3 regions of the Alteromonas sp. BZK5 genome follow, and region 3 is predicted to be linked to each of the others. Evidence: predicted binding sites of a transcription regulator. Region 3 holds the regulator's gene; each other region holds the start of a gene.
The links. The regulator MetJ, encoded in region 3, represses methionine synthesis genes. The targets are predictions, from matches to a motif close to TAGACGTCTAGACGTCTA.

Region 1 (7,492 bases), on a different contig from region 3:
TCAGTTCGTTCTTCCGTTGGCAGTATCACCACGCTATCTAATAGTCTGCGAATGCTTTATTCCCGGGCCGGGGATTATCCCAAAGGGCAGAGCATTGTCTACGCAGACGGGTTTTCTCCTAATACACCTGAAGGTGCATGTGAAAACTGTGACGGTATTGGAAAAGTTTTTGACACACAAGCTCATCGCCTTGTACCCGACGACAGCCTCACCATACGTGAGGGCGCTGTGGCAGCTTGGCCTGGTGCGTGGCAGGGCAAAAACCTAGTAAGGGTACTATTATCGCTAGATATCGATGTTGATATTCCATGGCGTGAACTGCCTCAAAAAACGCGTGACTGGATCTTATTTACCGACGAAATGCCTCAGTTACCTGTATACCGAAACTATAACCTAGCGCAAACTCGTAAAGCACAACAAGAGGGCGAGCCTGCCAGCTACAATGGCAAGTTTATCAGCGCGCGACGTCATGTGCTCGACACCTTTAAAACATCTCAAAAAGAGAAAATGAAGCAGCGAATTGCTCCCTTTATATCTGTTGAAGCATGTCCGGTTTGCCGTGGAAAAAAGCTTAAGCAAAATGCGCTGGCAGTGAAAGTTGATGGCTTAGATATTATTGAGTTTTCAAGGCTGCCACTACAGCAAGTTCACGAAAAGCTTCAGGCGTTAAGAAAGTCAGTCAACGGCGATACTTCGGAGCGTGGCCAGGTGATACGCAATATTACGGGCGACATTATTGAAAGAGTGAAGCCCATAATAGCGCTTGGGCTTCATTACCTTTCGTTAGATAGAAGTACAACAAGTATCTCAGTCGGCGAACTACAGCGACTACGCTTGGCGACCCAGCTTAAATCGAACTTATTTGGCGTTGTCTTTGTTATGGATGAACCTTCATCCGGTCTTCACCCTCGCGACGTAGAAGGTCTTATTCGCGCGCTTCACAATATTACCGAAACGGGAAATTCCCTGCTCGTTGTCGAGCACAACCCTTACGTTATTAAAGGCGCTAACTGGGTTGTAGATGTAGGACCGAGAGCGGGAGTGAACGGAGGTGAGCTTGTCTATAGTGGGCCGGTTAAAGAACTGGCAAACACAAAAAACTCTTTAACGGCAGACTATGTCTTTAACAATAAAGCTCTAAGCCAGCGTATCAAGTATAAATCGTCAGGGGTATTGCGTTTAAAAGACGTGTCTAGAAATGATGTCAGCCATGTTGATATTGATATTCCACTAGGTGTGATGACATGTGTCACTGGCGTTTCCGGCTCTGGAAAGTCGAGTTTAATTAGCCAAGCATTAGTTGAGTTAGTCAAAGATGGATTAAACTCTGCTGAGAAAGAAGGGATGCGAGCGAAGGAAGCGAGAGAAACGAAAGAACTGCTTACTGACGCCAATTCGCTTCTTGCTCAAGACACTTTTTCACATAAAAGTGAACCGCAGCAAGGCCGCATTGAAAGCGGACTCGAAGAGTTAAGTCGTATAGTTGTGGTAGATCAGTCCCCCATCGGCAGGACACCCCGTTCAACTTTGGCAACCTATACCGGCATATTTGACCAAATCAGAAGTTTATTTGCTTCAACCGAAGAAGCAAAATCCCGTGGTTACGATGCGGGCCATTTTTCGTTTAACGTTGTAAAAGGGCGGTGCCCACATTGTGAAGGCTTGGGTGTGGTATCGGTAGAACTACTGTTTATGCCGAGTGTTTATTCCCCCTGTACCGTTTGTAACGGTCAGCGTTTTAACGATAACGTACTGGAAGTTGGTTACAACGAACATTCTATCGCTGATGTATTATCGCTTACGGTTGAAGAAGCACTATCTGTATTTAGTGGTAATCAAGTTATTACGCGGGGACTTAAAACGCTAATGAACGTAGGGCTTGGCTATTTAACCCTTGGACAAAGTGCCACTGAATTATCAGGCGGCGAGGCGCAGCGCATTAAATTAGCGTCAGAACTTAAACGTGCTCAAAATGCTAATACCCTATACGTGCTTGATGAACCTACAACAGGTTTACATCTTTCAGACACTGCATTACTTATGCAGCATTTAAGCACGTTAGTTGAAGCAGGGAATACGGTGGTGATGGTTGAGCACAATATGCAAGTGGCTGGGGCTTGCGACCACATTATTGATATGGGGCCAGGCGCTGGTGATGAGGGAGGAAAAATAGTTGCTGAAGGCAGACCAGAAGAGGTTGCCAAAGTTCAGCAAAGTGCAACAGCCCCATTTTTGAAGGCGAGTTTGGCTTAAAGAAAGGTTTTGATTGTGTAAGCCAGCAAAGAAACTGCTTGAACTCGTATTTGTACCTTAAAAAGAAATAATAATTAAAGAGTGTTGCATTTTTTGCAACACAGTGTAGTGAAAACTGCGGTTGACATATAGACGTCTATACGGCAAATTGCTTGTATGAAAAAGATTCTACTTACTCGCACCACCATTATGTTAATTACCACCTTAAAAAGGGCGGTCGCTGACTAGTGCAAGTAAGCAAAAGACAACGAAAGCCCGCCTAACACAGAGCGGGCTTTTTTTTACACACGTTTTAGCATGCGTAACCTTAAGGAGCAGCATATGAAAGTCTTAAAGTTTGGGGGTTCTTCTTTAGCCGATGCACCGCGATACATGCGCGTTATGGAGATTAGCACGGCAACCCACCAAACCGACGGTGCTGCGGTTGTACTCTCTGCCCCAAAGGGGGTAACGAACGCGCTTTCACTGCTATGTGAACAAGCAGCCGCGAATGAAGATTTCCAGCCGTTATTCAATAAGTTGAACGACACGGTTACCGGCATCGCCAACAACCTAAACGAAGAACTCGACGGGTTTGCACATGCAAGCGTGGTAGAATTCATTAATAGTCACCTTTCAGTATTAAAACAGCACCTTGAAGGTATTAAGCTGCTTGGTGTTGCACCTGATAATGTCGCTGCCGGTATTCTAAGTATTGGTGAGTACATCTCGGTGACGCTTTTTAGCGCTATGCTATCTGCTAAAGGTATCGCTAATCGCGTTATCGACCCGGTTAAGTATGTGCTGGCCGAAGGCGATTACCTAGACAGCATTGCCGATGTGTCGCTTAGTAAAGCGCGCTTTTCAGATGTGCCTACGGATGGCAGTGAATTTCTTGTCATGCCGGGGTTTGTTGCTGCTAACGAAGCGGGCGAGAAAGTCACGCTTGGGCGTAACGGCTCTGACTATTCAGCGGCCATTTTAGCGGCGTGTATAGATGCAAATTGCTGTGAAATTTGGACAGACGTAGACGGTGTTTATAACGCTGACCCGAATCAAGTTGAAGGGGCAGTGCTGTTAGACAAGCTTACCTATCAAGAAGCGATGGAGCTGTCTTATTTCGGTGCCAAGGTACTTCATCCGAAAACTATCGGTCCTATTGCCCAACACCACATCCCTTGTTTGATCAGAAACACACTAAACCCAGCTGCGCCAGGTACGCTAATCAGCAATGAAAAAAGCGAAGTGTGGACGTCAGTTAAAGGTATTTCACAGCTTGATAATGTCACCATGTTTAACGTTGCAGGCCCTGGCCTTAAAGGCATGGTGGGTATGGCAAGCCGTGTGTTTGAGGTGATGTCGAATGCCAATATTTCAATAAGCCTTATTACCCAGTCTTCTTCAGAATACTCAATCAGTTTCTGTATCCAAAGCAAAGACGCCAGCCGAGCGTTAACGCTTCTAGAAGATGCGTTCGCGCTAGAGCTTCAAAATCAATTGCTAGACCCCATTGAAGTGCGTCATGACCTAGCCATTGTCACTTTGGTGGGTGACGGTATGCGTCAAACCAAAGGCTTGGCAGCGCGTTTCTTTAACTCGCTTGCCCAAGCGCGGGTGAACAACGTTGCTATTGCTCAGGGCTCTTCAGAACGCTCTATTTCAACGGTAATTGAAAGCAAGCGTGCTAAGAAAGCGGTAAAGGTTATTCACCAGAATTTTTTCTCTGACCGCCATACCATTGACGTATTCCTAGTAGGGTGTGGCAATGTGGGAACCGAACTGCTAGGTCAAATTGAAAAACAACAGCCTGCGTTGTTAAAACGCAATGTTCAACTGCGTGTTTACGGCATTGCGAACAGCCGGAAACTGCTGTTAAACAGCCAAGGTATTGATTTAAGCGGTGACTGGAAAGCGGCACTTGAATCGGCAAGCGAAGGATTAAGCGTTGAACGCCTGCATCAGTTTGCCAACGACAATAGTCTGGTGAACCCGGTGATTGTTGACTGTACTAGTCACGAAGCGATTGCACAGCAATATGTAGACATGATGGAAAGCGGTTTTCACGTGGTAACGCCAAATAAAAAGGCGAACACGAGCGCAATGTCTTACTACCGTAAGCTTCGCAAGACCGCGCTATCGACAAATCGTCAGTACCTTTACGAAACCACTGTCGGCGCAGGGCTACCGGTTATTGATAACTTGCAAAAGCTATTCAGCGCCGGCGACACCTTACACCGCTTTGAAGGAATTCTATCGGGCAGTTTGTCTTATGTATTTGGCAAACTTGAAGAGGGCATGAGCCTGTCGCAAGCGACACAAACAGCCAAAGACAACGGTTTCACAGAGCCTGATCCGCGCGATGACTTAAGCGGCATGGACGTAGCGCGCAAGCTGCTTATCATGGCTCGTGAAGCTGATTTAGCGTTAGAACTATCTGACATTGAAATTGAGTCTGTACTGCCAAAAGGTTTTGCCGAAGATTGTTCAATTGACGAGTTTATGCAGCAGCTGCCAGAGTTAGATGCGTCGTTTGGTGAAAAGGTTGAAGCGGCTAAAGCAGAAGGTAAAGTACTTCGTTATATCGGCAGCATTGAAGACGGAAAATGCAGAGTAAGTATTCAGGCTGTACCGGCAAGTAACCCGCTTTCGCAGGTAAAAGACGGTGAAAACGCGCTGGCGATTAACAGTGACTACTATAGCCCAATCCCTTATGTAATTAGAGGATATGGAGCAGGTGGTACGGTCACAGCAGCTGGGGTGTTTGCTGACATTCTGCGTACTATGCCGTGGAAGCAAATGGCGCACTAAGGGCTAAATAACGCTTAGTTTGCTTAGCGTAGATAGGCGGCTAAAGCAAAATATTCGAAGGTGTGACTTAGGCCAGTAATGTTGTGGCATCGATTAAAAGCGCTAATTTATTGAGCTAATTTGAAGCGCTAATATAAAGAGCACGCCACAAGCGAAGTAAGAGTAATAATATGAAAGCATTCACGGCCTTCGCGCCGGCATCAATTGGAAATGTGAGCTTAGGCTTTGACGTACTGGGCGCAGCGCTTGCGCCCGTTGATGGCACTAAGCTAGGTGATGAAGTTGAAATAAAGGCGGCTGAGTCATTTTCATTAGAAACGGTGGGGCGCTTCGCTCACAAACTCCCGGGCGATGCAGACAGTAATATTGTAACCAAGTGCTATCACTATTTCTGTGAGCAAATGGAAAAGGCTGGAAAAACAACCTCTCCTGTTGCGCTTACGCTTCATAAAAACCTTCCAATAGGCAGCGGGTTGGGTTCAAGCGCAAGCTCTATTGTGGCAGCGTTTGCAGCGCTAAATGCTTACTTCGACACCCCGTTCGATGAGGATACTCTGCTTATAATGATGGGCGAATTAGAAGGCCAAATAAGCGGTAGTATTCACTATGATAATGTTGCTCCCTGTTACTTAGGTGGTATGACGTTAATGACAGGTAGCGATGCGCCGGTCACGCTGTCGTTGCCTTTAAACGACGAATGGTACTATGCCGTCTGTTATTCAGGCATTAGCGTATCAACGGCGGCGGCTCGCGATATCTTACCTAAACAGGTGGAAATGGCGACGGCACTAACCTTTGGTCGACAGCTAGGTGTGTTTGTACACGCCTTACATGTAGGTAACTTTGATTTGGCAGCATCGGTAATGAACGATGTCATAGCCGAACCTTACAGAAAATCGCTACTGCCTGGCTTTGATGACGCTCGTGCGTTTAGTGAGCAAGCGGGCGCGCTCGCTTTTGGTATTTCTGGCTCGGGACCTACGGTTTTTGCCGTGTGTCCAAGTAAAGCGCAGGCGGAAAAAGTCGCCGCTTATTTAACAGAGAACTACATTCAAAATGAAGATGGCTTTAGCCATGTGTGCCAAATACCAAGCCAAGGCACCATTGTTTCTTAAGGTACATAGCTTTTTAAGGTATATAGTTTCTTAAAGTACATGGTTTCTTAAAGGCAGATGATTTCCTAAAAGCACAATAATTTTTAAAAGATTAAAAGGGCAGAGTACTTGCCCACATAAAAAGGTAACAGCAAGTGGAATTGGTAAATTTAAAAGATTCATCGGACACAGCAAATTTTGCTGAAGCCGTTAAGCGGGGCTTAGGTAAAAACCAAGGGCTTTATTTTCCAGAGCATATTCCTACTCTAGACAATATTGACGAATTGTTGGAAAAGCCATTTGTAGAGCGCAGTATTGAAGTACTTCGCGCCCTTATCGGCGATGAGCTGAATAATGGCGAGCTAGAAGAAATTGTTCAGACCGCATTTGCTTTTGGTGCACCAGTTGAGCAAGTCAACGATAACGTATACTGCTTAGAGCTTTTCCATGGCCCAACGCTAGCGTTCAAAGATTTTGGCGGCCGCTTTATGGCGCAAACCCTATCGCGTATTAGTGAAGGGAAGCCAGTTACCATTCTAACAGCGACTTCAGGTGATACCGGCGCAGCGGTCGCACATGCATTTCACGGCATCGACAATATCAACGTGGTTATTTTGTTTCCAAAGGGCAAAATTAGCGCGCTGCAGGAAAAGCTATTCACTACACTAGGCGGTAACATTCATACCGTTGCTGTTGAGTCAGACTTTGACGCATGCCAAACACTCGTAAAAACCGCGTTTGACGACCCTGACGTACGTGAAGGCCTTCACCTGAACTCAGCAAACTCAATCAACATCAGCCGTTTACTAGCGCAGGTTTGCTATTACTTTGAAGCAGTAAGTCAGTTGCCAAAAGAGAAACGAGACCAACTCGTTATTTCAGTACCTAGTGGTAACTTTGGTAACCTTACGGCTGGCATGATTGCTAAATCGTTAGGTTTACCTATAAAGCGTTTTATCGCAGCAACTAACTTAAACGACACGGTACCTCGATACCTTAAAACCGGCGAGTGGGAACCTAAGGCGACGGTTGCGACCATGTCTAACGCAATGGATGTGAGTCAGCCTAATAACTGGCCGCGAATAGAGGCGCTTATTGAGCGTGGCTATATCGACAAAGCGTGTCTTAAAGGTGAGATGGTTGACGAAGAATATACGCAGCTTGCTATGCGTCAATTAGCGCAACAAGGCTATACCAGCGAGCCACATGCCGCGATTGCCTATCGCGCAGTAAGTCACGACTTAGAAGACGGCGAAATTGGTTTGTTCTTAGGAACAGCGCACCCAGCTAAGTTCAGAGAAACCGTTGAAAACGTGCTAGGTAATCCAATCAGCTTGCCGAAAGCGTTGGCCGATGTA
Region 2 (7,492 bases), on a different contig from region 3:
TAAGTGTAACCTTACCTGCCGACGCCCTAAGCGCAAACCAGTTCGTTGAGGCACAACCGCGCAGCTTTGTTGCCCAAGTAAACATAGATAACTCAGTAAATGTATTGGTAGTTGAAGACCACTATATAAACCAAGTGGTTATTCAAACTTTGTTTGAAAAACTGGGCGTGTCGCTTTCTGTGGTAAGCACTGGCGAGGAAGGCGTTGAATACGCCAAGTCTAATCGCGTCGACTTAGTTCTTATGGATCTTAATTTGCCAGGTATTCAAGGCGATGAAGCAACAGTAAAAATAAAGGGGTTTAAGCCAAACTTGCCTATTGTTGCATTGACGGCCGATGTCATTACCCAGCCTGAATATTTGCGAGAACAAGGTCTTGATGACGTACTCACTAAACCCATAGATAGTAGTGAATTGGTGCGTGTGCTCAATCACTATTTAGGGCATCCAGACCAATGATTCTATTTGTTTTATTTAAGTAGCCTTATCTAAATAGTTTTGTCTAAGTAGTTTTACCAAAGTGATTTTACCTGAGTCATCTTTATCTGGCTCAACAAACCTTTTTAACAGCCGTGGTAGTATAAGCTAACTCAATTGTAAGACAGGAGAACTCCTCTACCATGTCCCCCTCATCTTCAGGAAGCGGTACTTCTAGATCGTTGACGTCTAACAAGGTTAATTCAACGGAAACGGTTTCAGCACCAGTTTTAGCAATGAAACCAACGCAGATTGCGCCGTCGCAATCCATACAAACAAGCGTTTCTATAGAAGACATACAGGCCCGCGCTCAGCTTAGAAAAAAGCTTCGCGAGGCACGCCGAGGGTTAACTAACCAGCAACATACGGACGCCGCTAAGCGCATTGCTTCACGACTACGTACACTGCCCTTTCTTGATAACAGCACGACCATAGCCGGATATTTGGTTAACGATGGCGAGGTCAATTTAACCTATTTTATCGAGTCTATTTGGCAGTCTTCACATGATAAAAAATTCGCTCTACCTGTATTACACCCCGTATGTAAAGGACATTTGTTATTTTTGTCTTATACCCAGCACTCTCAATTGGTGAAGAATAAGTACAACATTGAAGAGCCAGTATTGTCGTGTGAAAACGTCGTTCCTGTTAGGCAATGCGACGTTATTCTTATGCCGCTTGTAGGGTTTGATGTAAACGGCAATCGCCTGGGTATGGGGGGCGGCTACTACGACCGAACTTTGAGTTTTACCCAACGCGCGCCAGATTCACATTCATTTTCGGGTAGTAAAGCGCCCAAGTTAGTGGGTATTGCCCACGACATTCAAGAAGTAGATGCTCTGCCCGTTGCACCATGGGATGTCCCCCTTGATGCCATCGTGACGCCCTCGCGCACACTGCAATTCACTAAACCGTGATAGTCATTATAACAAATTGAACATACGAACTTGTGGGTTCACGTGCGCTTATAAGTTACACTTGCGAACACAATAAGTCGGAGAATGACCATGGATCAGAACGCAAAAAAACAAGCCGTAGCCAAAGCAGCCATCGAATATGTTGAAGCAGACAGCATTGTCGGTGTGGGTACAGGTTCTACCGTAAATTTCTTTATTGAAGAACTCGGTAAAATTAAACACAAAATTGAAGGTGCAGTATCAAGTTCAGAAGCCTCTACCGAGCGTTTAAAAGCCTTAGGCATTGAGGTATTCGAGTTAAACGAAGTCAGCAATCTATCGGTTTATATCGACGGTGCCGATGAAGTGACCGAACACAAGCATATGATTAAAGGCGGAGGCGCAGCACTCACTCGCGAGAAAATTGTAGCCGGTGCGGCGACCACGTTTGTGTGTATTGTTGATGAAAGCAAGCGCGTTCCTGTGTTGGGCTCGTTCCCCCTTCCTGTTGAAGTTATTCCCATGGCTCGCTCTTTCGTAGCACGAGAGCTAGTAAAGCTTGGTGGCGATCCTGAATATAGACAAGGTGTTGTCACCGATAACGGCAACGTTATTTTAGATGTTCACAACCTTGAGATTCTGAATCCTCGTGAGCTAGAACAAAAAATAAATAACATTCCTGGCGTGGTAACGAACGGCATTTTCGCACTACGAGGCGCGGACATAGTGCTAAGTGCTACAGATAGTGGTGTTGAAACCTTTAAGTGATAACTGAGTAAGACGTATAGTGCGGTGAAAAGCTATACAAAATACTACTTTCAACTTAACGCGTTTTCTGTTAGTTTCCGTTTAGACGTCTAGATGTCCTTAAAAGAAGTTCACTAAGCGTCTCAACTTTTACGTTAGTTAAGGCCAATTCCTTAACAACGAAAGCAATCAACGTGATTATAAAAGCTTGGTAGCAATAACGCCCAAGCAAGGCTTTCAGAGCTGCAAAGCGATGTCGTTGTAGCCCAGGTTACACACAGCTTTGTGTTTAATACTGGCAGGTTTCTGAGAGTCTTGGATTGGCGGTGCAAGCAAACCAAAATTACATCAGTGAGAGATAGCGAGTTCATGAGCAAAGTTTCATTAGAGAAGGATAAGATCCGAATTTTGTTGTTGGAAGGTGTTCACCAAAGTGCTTTGGAGACACTAAAAAGCAATGGGTATAGCAACATTGAATTTCTCAAGACCTCTCTTCCTGAAGACGAGTTAATTGAGAAAATTAAAGACGCCCACTTTGTTGGTATTCGCTCGCGCACTCAAATTACAGAGAAGGTAGTTGAAGCAGCACAAAAGCTTGTGGCTATCGGTTGTTTCTGTATTGGCACCAACCAAGTTGATCTTGAAGCCACCCAACGCCGCGGCATTCCCGTGTTTAACGCGCCATTTTCTAACACTCGTTCGGTTGCAGAACTTGTACTTGGCCAAATTATCCTTTTACTTCGCCAGGTGCCGAGTAAAAATGCCAAGGCTCACCGCGGTGAGTGGGAAAAAACGGCAGTCGGCTCATATGAAGCCCGTGGTAAGACACTTGGTATCATTGGTTATGGTCATATAGGCACACAGCTGAGTATTCTTGCTGAACACCTAGGTATGCGCGTTCAGTTTTTCGATATCGAAGACAAGCTTGTGCTAGGTAATTCTGCCCAAGTAAAATCGCTTGAAAAGCTGCTTAATACCTCTGACGTTGTTTCACTTCACGTTCCTGAAACACCACAAACTCAAGATATGATTGGTGAAAAAGAACTGTCTCAAATGAAGAAAGGCAGCATTTTGATTAACGCGTCTCGCGGTACTGTGGTAGATATCGATGCGCTTGCGAAGGCATTGGAAAGCGGCCAACTAAACGGCGCTGCTATTGATGTATTCCCGGTTGAGCCTAAATCTAATACTGAAGAATTCGAGTCGCCGCTTCGCGCGTTCGATAATGTCATTCTGACCCCGCATGTGGGCGGCAGCACGCAAGAAGCGCAAGAAAATATTGGTATTGAAGTGGCGGGTAAACTCGCGAAGTACAGCGACAACGGTTCAACGCTGTCAGCCGTTAACTTCCCTGAAGTGTCACTGCCAGAACATACTGGTCGTTCACGCCTACTTCACGTACACAAAAACCAGCCAGGTATTCTTACTCAGATTAACCAAGCGTTTGCAGAAAAAGGCATCAACATCGAAGCCCAGTACCTACAAACTAACGCAGAAATTGGTTATGTAGTAGTTGATGTTAAAGAAGACCGTGGTTATGAAGCACTTGCGGAGCTTCAGCAAATTGACGGCACAATTAAGACACGTATTCTTCACTAAGAAGAGTTGTTTTAAGACTAAATAAAAACGCTGCACAATGTGCAGCGTTTTTTTATGCCTGTGATTTTACTTCAATGCGTTGAAGTGCTCAGCCCTACTTCTGTGCGCTGAGCATATAAGGTAGGCTTAGAAGAAGTTGTAAACTAAGCTAACTGCAGTTTCTGTGTCTAGTTTTTCAACGTCGTCGTCAACATTGGTGTTGTGATCAAGTTTGAAAGAAAGACGCATTGAAAGGTTACCGCTGATTGTAGCTGTAAGTGCAGACTCAGCACGAGATTTCGTGTTGTCAGAACCCACTTCGGTACTTACTGTTTGCGTAAATTTAGCCGTATCTGAAATTTTCCAAGAATAAGCTGATGACGCACGAACGATTACGCTGTCAAGATCTTCGCCATCCTGAGTTTCGATGAATGAGTAACCAGGGCCAATTGAATATTCAAGGGTGTGGCGCTTGTTCTCAAGTACTTTTTGGTTCCAACCCGCCGCAATAGTTGATTGGTAATTAAAGTTACTAAAGCGGTCGTCTTCATATGAAGCGAAGCCGAATAAACGGTTATCAGGATTTTCTAGTTTGTAGTTACCCTGGGCTGAACCAAAGAACTTCTGTGCAGAAGTAAACTCGATATCTTCTTGCTCGCCTGCATCATTTTCTTGTTGAACAGTTTCCTGTTTGTACAGACCTTTTAAAACGTAGTCGTTACTCCATTTTTCAAGCTCTTGGTGAGCCTGTATACCCGCACTGATTGACGTGGTTTCAGTGTTACCTGAAGTCGAAATAAAACCTAGTTCGCCTTCCATTGTAAAAGGCTTAACTTCATCGTCTTGAGCGAAAGCGGCTGGAGAAAGAGAAATTGCAACTAAAGATGCAAGCACTTGCTTTTTCATTGAACAATCCTATTGATTATCGGTCCATTCGTTGTACTCGATACCTTTTGAACTGCAAGGCGGTACAACACGAGTTTTTAAAGAGATCTGCTAGACAGTGCCGCGAGGCGGCAAGCACTGCAAACAACGGTGCGCAGTGTACATTTTCAAAGCTCTCAGTCAATGCGAACACGGTAAAATGCCAAAGATAACCCGTTAATTTACACTAATTGACTAAAAAAACTGATAGACCAGCGCCACGGAGGTCTCTGTGCTTAAGGCTGCGACATCTTCGGCGGTGTCTGTTTCATGGTTTAGTATGAAGGATAACTTCATCGCCAGTGAACCGAATACGTTGGCTGAAAGCGAAGTTTCTGAGCGCGATTTCATATTTTCTTCACCCGCCTCAGTGCTAACAAACTGCCTTAACTTGGCACCTGAGCTCCAGTGGTATTTGTATTCGGCGGACGCTCTTACAATGATGCCATCGTTGACTACGCTTTCATTATCTTCTTCAGCTTCAATAAAACTGTAGCCAGGACCAATGCTATAGCGAAACTCACTGTCTTCACTGCGCCAGAGGCGCTGAGACCAGCCCGCTGCCAGCGAAGCACGGTGATCGTAACCGGTAAATTGATCGTCTTCGTAATCACCGTACATAAAAAGACGGCGACCAGGCGTCATTAGTTTATAGTCGAACTGCGCGCTAGTGAAAAAGCGCTGGGCGCTGATGTCCCGCTCTGTTGTTGGCGTACCGCTTTCTTTATAGAGCAACTCTGCGAAGTAGATACTGCTCCAATTTTCTGTTTCATGGTCCGCATTGACCGCGGCTTTCACACTAGCAGCTGAGGTGTTTCCGGTGTTTACAAGTACACCTAGTTCACCGTCTAGCGTAAAACGAGGAATTTCGTCATCGGTGTCGGGCGTGAAGTCTGCGTGATAGAGGGTTTGTATAAGATCCCTCGCACTTGCGTGCACACACACGCAGCAACAAACAATGCCAACAACAATGCTTGGCCGGAAGATTTTTTTGAACATAATCTGATTTACGTTGAGCTTTATAGTTTTTAGATTACGTCTTAGTACGACGCTTGTTATACCAATCCTCTGGATGAGCTTTACTACATTTTGCTAATTATCAGTAAAGTAACGAAGTTGTTGCACCGAAAGCTCAGTGAATAAGCGACACAGTTTTTGCCGTTTCTTGTTCGGCGTATTCAATTGAATTGCTTATCACTTCCATGTTGAGACTTACTGTATTGGCTATCTCAGGGGTAAAAAGTTCAATGTCAGCGTAACTTTCTTTATTTAACTGACTTACCGTAATTCGATTTGCTAAACACAGGACGCAGATATCTACATCAGATTTATGTTTAGCTTCATCATTCATGAACGTTACCGGATAGTACAACCCAATAGGTAAGTGCCAATTTTCTAGTATGATACCGCTGCAATGAGCAAACGTAAAACCGAAATGCTCCAACTGATTAACGTGCGGTAACCCGTTCGTCTCAGCATTCAGGTATGACTGATAGCGTTTAGTTTCTTTCTTGGCCACGACCAGCTCACTTAAGTTTTGCAATATACCCATTACAAAGAAGCGTTCTGCTCCGCGCACGTTAAGTCTCATCGCAAGACTTTTGGCCACCATGCCGCAATACACTGATGCATACCAATGTTTGTCTAAATTTATTAACTTAGTATCAAAGCGTTTAAATGCTGTGCTGGCAGTTTCTGCAATTACCAAGTTATACAGGGCTTCGCCTCCAATCACACTGATTGCTTTGGCAACAGATTCTACTTGAGAAGGAAACCGAAACAGCGAGCTATTCGCCAGCCTTAGTACCTTCGCGGTAAGAGAGGGATCAGCTCTTATAAGCTCGCCAATATCCTCGGCGCTGGAACGGGGATCGTCTAATGTTGAACGCAGGCGCACGCATATATCCGGTAACGTAAATGATTTCGCGGCATACGAAACATACTTATCTAACGACATCTAGAAACTCTCAGTCTACTTTTTACAAACTCAAGGCCGCTTATTCTGAACTTGGCGGATCATCAAACAGCGTGAACTGCCCAATTGATTCCCCCAGCTCTTTTTGCTGTTGCTTGCGAGCGCGCGTCAGCACCGCTTTTTTGCGCCGAGCACAGGCGCTGATTATTTTACGTTTAGTTGCATCATCAACCTTAAGCCAGTACAGGCGCTCGTCGCGACTTCGATAGCACCCTTTACAGAAACCCCTTGGACCTGACTCACACACACCAATGCATGGGCTTGGAATTTCAAAAAACTCCAGCTGTTGGGATTGTGATTTTTGTTCCGTCATGTCAGTGGCATAACCTTCAAAAGGTGAAACGAATACCACTTAGGCTGCATTTTCAAGCAAGCAACAGTGGCCACGCTTTAGCTTTATCAATATAAATTAAAACGCATACTCCAACATCTAGCCACTAGACATTAGCAGTAAGGCATTCCAATCATCTAAGCCACGCTGCTTTAAAACTAAGCAATTCGACTCGCAGGCCTTTTCGATATGACAAAGCATAGCACGAAATACGGCCTGTTGACTGCTACACCATGTTCGAAAGCCTGATGCGCTAGTCGATAAGTGTGTATTCGATAGTAGAAACCACGCGCACTTTCTTTATATGTGGATGATGACTGTCGCGACTAGAAATACTGAACTGCCCTTGGTTAGCGCGCTTAATTTTGCCCAACGTACTTTTTGAATCTTTGGCAAATTTTTCCGCAACCTCTCTCGCATTGAGCGTAGCTTCTTCAATCATTTCCGGCTTTACTTCGTTTAAGCGGGTAAATACATAGTCGGGCTGAGCGCGGTAGCTTTGGTCTGATAATACAATACCAGTTTTAATTAACTCCCCAATTTGCTGCATAAGCGCTCGCACCTT
Region 3 (7,492 bases):
AACAACGTAAGCACGGTCCTGATTGTCGTTATTTATTAAGCGCCTGAACGCACGCCGAGCATGTGGCAGATGGCGTAGCTCAATTCACTACGGTTCAAAGTATAGAAATGGAAGTGTTTTACCCCTTCTTTAGCGAGTACTTTAACTTGGTCCATAGCAATGTTAGCGCCTATAAGATTACGGGTAGCTTGGTCGTCGGCATCAAGGCCGTCAAACATCTTGTGCAACCATCCCGGCACATGAACATTTGTGAACCCCGCAAATTTCACCAGTGTTTGGTAGTTGGTTACCGGCAAAATACCCGGAACGATATCTAAGTCGACACCCGCTGCGGCTGCACGGTCTCTAAATCGAAGGTACACACTCGTATCGAAAAAGAACTGGGTTATCGCTTCTGTGGCACCTGCTTCTGCTTTGCGCTTAAGGTTTAGTAAATCAAACTGCGCATTTGGTGCTTCAGGGTGCTTCTCTGGATAGGCAGCAACAGAAATATCAAAATCGGCAACGTCTTTTAGCAAGGCAACAAGATCAGAGGCATACATCTCTGTCTTTTCTACTCCTGGCGGTAAATCGCCACGAAGCGCAACAATACGGCGAATGCCTGAATCCCAGTAGTCTTTAGCAATTTGTTTAAGTTCATCTCGGCTAGCATCAACACAGGTCAAGTGAGGAACCGCCGCGACACCGGTTTGCTGCTGAATGCGTTTTACAACGTCGTGGGTTCTGTCACGCTCACCGCTATTCGCGCCGTAGGTTACCGACATGTAGCTTGGCTTTAGTGGCGCGAGACGTTCAACTGACTTCCACAGGGTCTGTTCCATGGCTTCCGTTTTAGGCGGAAAGAATTCAAAAGATACATCAATATCACGCAGTTCCGACAGGGACTGGTTTAATGCATCGATACCTTGTGCGTAAGAAACCATGGCTTTTTCTCTCAAAAATGTATTCTTATAGACGTTTAGACGTCTAAATTAAAGAATATATGTCTAGACGTCAAGAGGTTTACACTGCTCAATTGACCTTTTCGTGAACTTGTTTAGAATTTCTCTTCATAACATAAAAAAGAGTAGACCGAGTTAGTACAATGGCAGAATGGAACGGTAAATATATTCACCCCTACGCAGAGCATGGCAAGAAGAGCGAACAGGTAAAGAAAGTCACTGTCTCTATACCTATTAATGTGCTTAAGGCGCTTACTGATGAGCGTACTCGCCGCCAAATCAATAATCTGCGTCACGCCACTAATTCAGAACTGTTGTGCGAAGCATTTTTGCATGCGTTTACCGGTCAACCATTGCCTAACGATGATGACCTGCGCAAAGACAATCCTAATCGCGTACCGGCTGAAGTAAGACGTATTATGGAAGAAATGGGTATTGATCCAAGCTTCGAAAACGATGTGTCGGAAGACGACTGATATTTGGTATTAAAGAGAAACGGCGCTTTGTTGTAAGTTATTGCTAGTTGATAACCTACAACACGGCGCCGTTTTTTATGTACTTGTATTCTCTAAGCGCACCTTTTAGCAAATAAAGGTTGGGCACTAGCCCCTCCATTTTTTTGCTTTATGCGCCAGAATTTTATTCTTCTGGGCTTTCAGGCACGCGTGCAACGCCAGATTCAATCGCAGCCTTAGATACGGCGGTAGCAATACGCTCGCATAAACGCGGGTCCATAGGTTTAGGAATAATGTACTCCTTACCAAATGTCAGACTAGTACTCTTACTGGCAGCTAGTACTTCTTCTGGTACAGGCTCCTTCGTGATAGCACGAAGGGCTTCTACTGCCGCTACTTTCATTTCATCGTTAATGGCCGTTGCACGAACATCTAGTGCTCCACGGAAAATAAACGGGAAACACAGTACGTTGTTAACCTGGTTAGGGTAGTCCGAGCGTCCGGTAGCCATAATAAGATCTTTACGTACTTCGTGAGCAAGTTCAGGCTTTATCTCAGGGTCTGGGTTAGAACATGCAAATACAATTGGGTTTTCAGCCATCAAGGCCAGTGTTTCTGGTGGTAAAACATCCGGTCCTGACACACCAACAAAAATATCCGCGCCTTCCATTACATCTTCAAGCGTACGCTTGTCAGTATTGTTAGCAAATAGCTTTTTGTGCTCAGTTAAGTCTTCGCGACGAGTATGGATAACGCCTTTTCTGTCTAGCATATAAATACGCTCACGCTGGGCACCACACTTTATAAGCAGTTCCATACAAGCGACCGCTGCTGCACCGGCACCCATACACACAATTTTAGCGCTCTCTATGCTTTTACCCTGAATTTCCAGAGCATTAAGCATGCCCGCTGCAGTAACAATAGCGGTACCGTGCTGATCATCATGAAATACCGGAATTTTACAGCGCTTAATTAGCTCTTGTTCAATCTCAAAGCATTCAGGCGCTTTAATGTCTTCTAAGTTAATGCCGCCAAATGTGTCAGCGATATTCGCTACTGTATTAATGAACTCTTCGGTTGTACGATGCTTCACTTCAATGTCAATGGCATCCAGGCCAGCAAAGCGTTTAAACAGAAGGGCTTTACCTTCCATAACAGGTTTCGATGCCAGTGGGCCTAGGTTACCCAACCCTAAAATCGCGGTTCCGTTACTGATAACGGCAACCAGGTTTCCTTTACCCGTGTACTTATAGGCGTTATCTGCATCTTCAGCAATTTCTCTGACCGGCTCGGCAACGCCTGGGCTGTAGGCAAGAGCAAGGTCATCGACGCTATCTGCTGGCTTAGATAACTCTACGCGGATTTTTCCGGGTGTGGGTTTGGCGTGATAGTCGAGTGCGCGTTGTCTAAAATCTGACATGTAAAAAGGTATCCTTAGATGTAGGGTTCATCGGTGTTTTCGTTCACGCTCTGTAGCTATTTTATTGTCGTTATAGTTATAGGTAGATAAACGTAAGCGCGTTACAACCAAGTAATGACAAAAGTGATTATAAATAGTTGTTAGCACTAGGGCTTGTTGATCTTTGTTTTACAGCAATCATCAATAGGCCCCAAGGTGGCATGTGGAAAAGCAGACTAGGCGTTAACCTTTACTGATTTTGTTCACATACCTTAATGGATACAAGCCTCTGGTTTATGTACCCAAAAGCGCCATAAGTCTTGAAAGCAATGCATTATTCACAGAATTAATGCTCACTATCAAAGTGCCGATCGCAACTCTAACACAGCCAATCACTGTGTACATATCTGATCAGAATTCTCATATACCAATGTAGGTTAGGCATACTAATTAGACCAGTAAAATGGGGCTATAATTACCATTCATGCTATTTATTTTTACTTGTTGTAACATTCTGTAGGTCTATTGTGTGGAGGATGAAAACAAAGCTATCAAAGGGGTCTACGTTCTCATAAATGCATTGGACAGAAACCCAAATCAGGAAAATGGAACGAAGGGATATACCTCGTTAATTCTCCATCTAATATTTCTGATAAAATCCTGTGAAAGCCCACTCAAAATTCGCGCTGAAGGCGAGGATATGACAGAAAGAAAACTAATAACCGTGCTAACCGATGTGTGCGAAAGCGTAAAATCTACCAATAATGGATTTGTTTGGCTAACTCACGTAGGGCATTGGAGAGCGCCGCAAGTGATTGCCGTGTTTAATACTGAGCAGGAGAAGCAGCGGGCGTTAACTAATGGTTGGGATATAGACTTCATAAACCAAGTGAATATTGCTTTGGCGTCAATTAAGTCAGCACCCGTTGGTATTTATTTTGATAGCGAAGAAGAGTGTAAGAAAGTGAGTGGCGGCAATTGGGACAGGCATTTATCTAATGTTAAAAACCTTCACTGAGTTCAGGTTACGCTGAATATTGTAAATTAAGCTAAAAACGTTTTCAGAAAGGCGAGTTGCAGGGCTTGTTAAACTGGCTAGGTACTGGCCTGACGTAGGACAACGGCGGTAAAGCGCTGTTTGGCACACCTTGTTTGTGTGAAGCGTGAATTTTAAGCAATAAAAAAGCGCCATAAAGGCGCTTTTTTTCGAACTCGATATCAGGCTTACTTTTTGCCCAATGCACCGAAACGCTTCTTGAAGCGATCAACACGACCACCAGTGTCAACGTTACGTTGCTTACCAGTGTAGAATGGGTGACATGAAGAACATACGTCTAGGTTGATGTCTTTACCAAGCGTAGAGCGAATGTTCATTACGTTACCACATGAGCAAGTTGCTGTGATTGCTTCGTATTTTGGGTGGATATCTTGTTTCATTGGGTTACCTCACATAATAAGGCCGTATCGCTATACAACCCGAAGTCGCACACCATACGTTACTTAATTCAAATGATAAGTTGTTCAAAGAACAGCCTATCGCAAAAGAGCGGCGCATAATAAAGGATGGCAGGGCCTTGATCAAGCGGTTTTTGGCCAAATGCTAAACAAGAGAGCTAGGCAAGGTAGCCGTATAAAAAGGTAGCCGTATAAAAAGGCCAAACAAAAAACATTCTTTTTATGCTTAACAGTAAAGTATGTTTAAATATTTGTCTTTCAAGGCTCGGTCAGATGCTCAAGTGGCAAAATCATGCGCTAATAGCAAAATGTGTAGCTAGCTGTTAGCAGCGCAAACTGCTGTAACGTATAGGTCTGCAAGAAGCCTCAGTATAATTAGTTTCAACATAAGAAGCTTAGTAAGCGCATTACGCGCTTTAACAATCGTCAAATAAGGTAGAACCTTCGCAATGGCCTTTATCCAAGTTGCCGTGCCAGTGCCACTGCGCCAACTTTTCACGTATACCCACGATAACGCACTAAGTGCGGGTGTAAGAGTAGTTGTGCCTTTCGGTCCGCGCAAACTTGTGGGCGTAGTTGTTGAAACCCTACACAAAACTGAAAGCGACATTGAAAACTCCAACAAGCTAAAAGCCATTGAGTCGGTACTGGACGATAGCCCTATTATAGATGGGGTGTTATTGAAAATGGCCCAATGGCTGTGGCAGTACTATCATCATGCGCCGGGTGAAGTGCTACACGCCATGCTGCCTGTTTTATTGCGCAAAGGCGAGTCAGCAGCGCCAACACCCCAAGACATGTTGATGCTTACCGAAGAAGGTAAGCAAACGACTGCAGACACGTTATCGCGGGCGCCTAAACAACAAGCCTGTTTTACTGCACTGGCCGGTGGTGCCTTATTAGCGTCCCAAGCGCGCAAGCAGTATGGCGCACCTGCGGTCAAAGCACTTGTCGAAAAGTCATTGATAAGCATTGAAGAAGTTGCGCCTGAATTTAAGTCAGGCAGTTGGCTTGCCTCGTTATCGGTGTCTGAAAAGCCAATTCCAGATACTGAGCAATCGGTTGCCATTGCCGCACTTAATCGTCAGCAGGGCAATTTCGCTGTAAGTTTGCTTGAAGGGATTACCGGTAGCGGTAAAACGGAAGTGTATCTTCAAGCTATCGAACCCTTGCTGCGTGAAGGGAAGCAAGTGCTTATACTTGTGCCAGAAATTGGGCTGACGCCGCAAACGGTGTCACGCTTTGAAAAGCGCTTTGGTATTGCAGTGGGCGTTTTACACTCTCAGCTTTCTGATAAAGAACGGTTACATGTATGGCAGCGAGCAAAAGCAGGTGAACTCGGGATAATCATCGGTACTCGCTCGGCTATTTTCACCCCGCTGCACAACCCCGGCATGCTGATTGTGGATGAAGAGCACGACGAGTCTTTTAAACAACAAGATGGACTTCGCTACCACGCCCGTGACTTGGCAGCTATGCGGGCTAAGCAGCACAATATTCCTCTTTTATTAGGCAGCGCCACGCCCGCACTCGAAACACTTAATAATGCGCTAAGCGGTCGCTATGCCCATTTGCAGTTAACTAAGCGAGCGGGAGGGGCGAAAAGCACGCATCAGCATGTGTTGGACGCGCGTGACCAACCCATTCACTACGGTATTTCGCAAGGCTTGCTAACGATAATGCGCCAGCATATCAACGCGGGAAATCAGGTATTGGTGTTTGTGAATCGCAGAGGCTATGCGCCAGCGCTGCTTTGCCATCACTGCGGCGAAACCGTCATGTGTAAGCGTTGTGACCGCCCTTATACTGTGCATAAAGCGCAGAACCGTTTACAGTGTCATCACTGCGGCGGCATGCGCTCAATGCCATCAAACTGCGAAGCGTGCCATCACAATGAATTAGTTACGGCGGGTACGGGCACCGAGCAAGTCGAGCAAGGGCTTGCAAGTTTATTTCCCGGTGTTAAGCAGGTACGAATAGACAGCGATACCGTGCGGGGCAAAGACAAACTGCATCAGACGCTAGATGCAATAAACCGCCAAGAGTACCAGCTGCTGGTAGGTACCCAAATACTATCAAAAGGTCACCATTTTCCGCATGTAACCTTAGTGGCGGTGCTAGATTGTGATGGTGCACTTTTTAGTGCCGATTTTAGAGCACCAGAAAAGCTCGCTCAGCTTGTAACTCAGCTTGCTGGAAGAGCAGGGCGCGCCAGTAAACCTGGTGAGATGTGGCTGCAAACTCACAACCCCCATCACCCTTTGCTACAAGATTTAGTGCACAATGGCTATGGGCATTTCGCCAGACACGCTTTAATGGAGCGAAAAGCGGCAGGGCTTCCCCCATTTATTAGCCAGTTTGTCATTCGCGCAGAAGCGACCGACAGCAGTTTGGCCTACCGCTTTTTACAAGACAGTAAGCAAGTATTTCTCCAGCAGCATGCCATTGAGCTAAATGGCCCGTTTCCTTGTTTGATTGAAAAGCGGCAAGGCAGGTTTCGGTTTATGCTGGTATGCAGCCATGAAAAGCGTGCGCCGCTTCACAATGCGCTGCGTTTGGCGCTGCCATTTTTACAGGCGTTGCCACAGGCAATGAAGGTAAGGTGGTCGATAGATATTGATCCTACCGATTTCAGTTAGCTTGTTGGGTTGCAATACGTTAAAATTTCTGCAGGATTGAAGTGCAGGAAAGCTGCTGCTTCATAAAGATTTGGTATATGACGTTTTCTTACGCATACAAACAACGATAACAAGTAGGAATATTGCCGACTATGGCTCAACGCGATTATGTCTCTCGTGGACGCTCTCCTCAAAAAAAGAAGCCTGCTGGTAAAGGTAGAAAACCGGCCAGAAGCGCGCAATCAAATGCGCAATCTAACGCCCCGGTTTCTGGAAAACTTCCTATTGTGCGCCTTGTTGGCGTATTCGCATTGGTGATTGGCTTTGGTGCATTTTTGTGGTCAATAAAAGACAATGTAGAAGACGACGTGGATACACAAGCTTCACGACCTGTGGCTCCTACAGAAGAGACGTTACCTGAGCTTCCTGAAGAAGAATGGGAGTACATTAAGACCCTTCCAGGATATGAAGTAGAAGTTGAGGTCAAAGAGCAAGAAAAATCTGACAAACGCTATTTAATGCAGTGCGCCTCGTTTAGAACCCGCGCGCAGGCTGAAGAGATGAAAGCCAAAATTGCATTCCAAGGTTTAGAGGCGCTTATCAGACACAGCACTGGCAGCAACG

Region 1: a site for MetJ is predicted at 2,383-2,400, ahead of thrA (bifunctional aspartate kinase/homoserine dehydrogenase I). Genes of this name have one in related genera too.
Region 2: a site for MetJ is predicted at 2,215-2,232, ahead of serA (phosphoglycerate dehydrogenase). Genes of this name have one in related genera too.

Annotation. Positions count from the first base shown of each region.
Region 1 is NZ_JACSOE010000020.1:16,717-24,208, forward strand. Features, by position in the region: gene BIZ39_RS08035 (excinuclease ABC subunit UvrA) at 1-2,253, shown strand, start outside; gene thrA (bifunctional aspartate kinase/homoserine dehydrogenase I) at 2,575-5,040, shown strand; gene thrB (homoserine kinase) at 5,211-6,155, shown strand; gene thrC (threonine synthase) at 6,290-7,492, shown strand, end outside.
Region 2 is NZ_JACSOE010000037.1:20,552-28,043, reverse strand. Features, by position in the region: gene BIZ39_RS22525 (ATP-binding protein) at 1-458, shown strand, start outside; gene BIZ39_RS12065 (5-formyltetrahydrofolate cyclo-ligase) at 713-1,393, shown strand; gene rpiA (ribose-5-phosphate isomerase RpiA) at 1,484-2,140, shown strand; gene serA (phosphoglycerate dehydrogenase) at 2,489-3,718, shown strand; gene BIZ39_RS12050 (YdiY family protein) at 3,845-4,603, opposite strand; gene BIZ39_RS12045 (YdiY family protein) at 4,817-5,620, opposite strand; gene BIZ39_RS12040 (HDOD domain-containing protein) at 5,754-6,578, opposite strand; gene BIZ39_RS12035 (DUF1289 domain-containing protein) at 6,619-6,909, opposite strand; gene BIZ39_RS12030 (SIMPL domain-containing protein) at 7,181-7,492, opposite strand, start outside.
Region 3 is NZ_JACSOE010000034.1:1,172-8,663, reverse strand. Features, by position in the region: gene metF (methylenetetrahydrofolate reductase) at 36-923, opposite strand; gene metJ (met regulon transcriptional regulator MetJ) at 1,085-1,417, shown strand; gene BIZ39_RS11420 (malic enzyme-like NAD(P)-binding protein) at 1,581-2,816, opposite strand; gene BIZ39_RS11415 (hypothetical protein) at 3,496-3,813, shown strand; gene rpmE (50S ribosomal protein L31) at 4,020-4,232, opposite strand; gene priA (primosomal protein N') at 4,700-6,889, shown strand; gene BIZ39_RS11400 (cbb3-type cytochrome oxidase assembly protein) at 7,021-7,492, shown strand, end outside.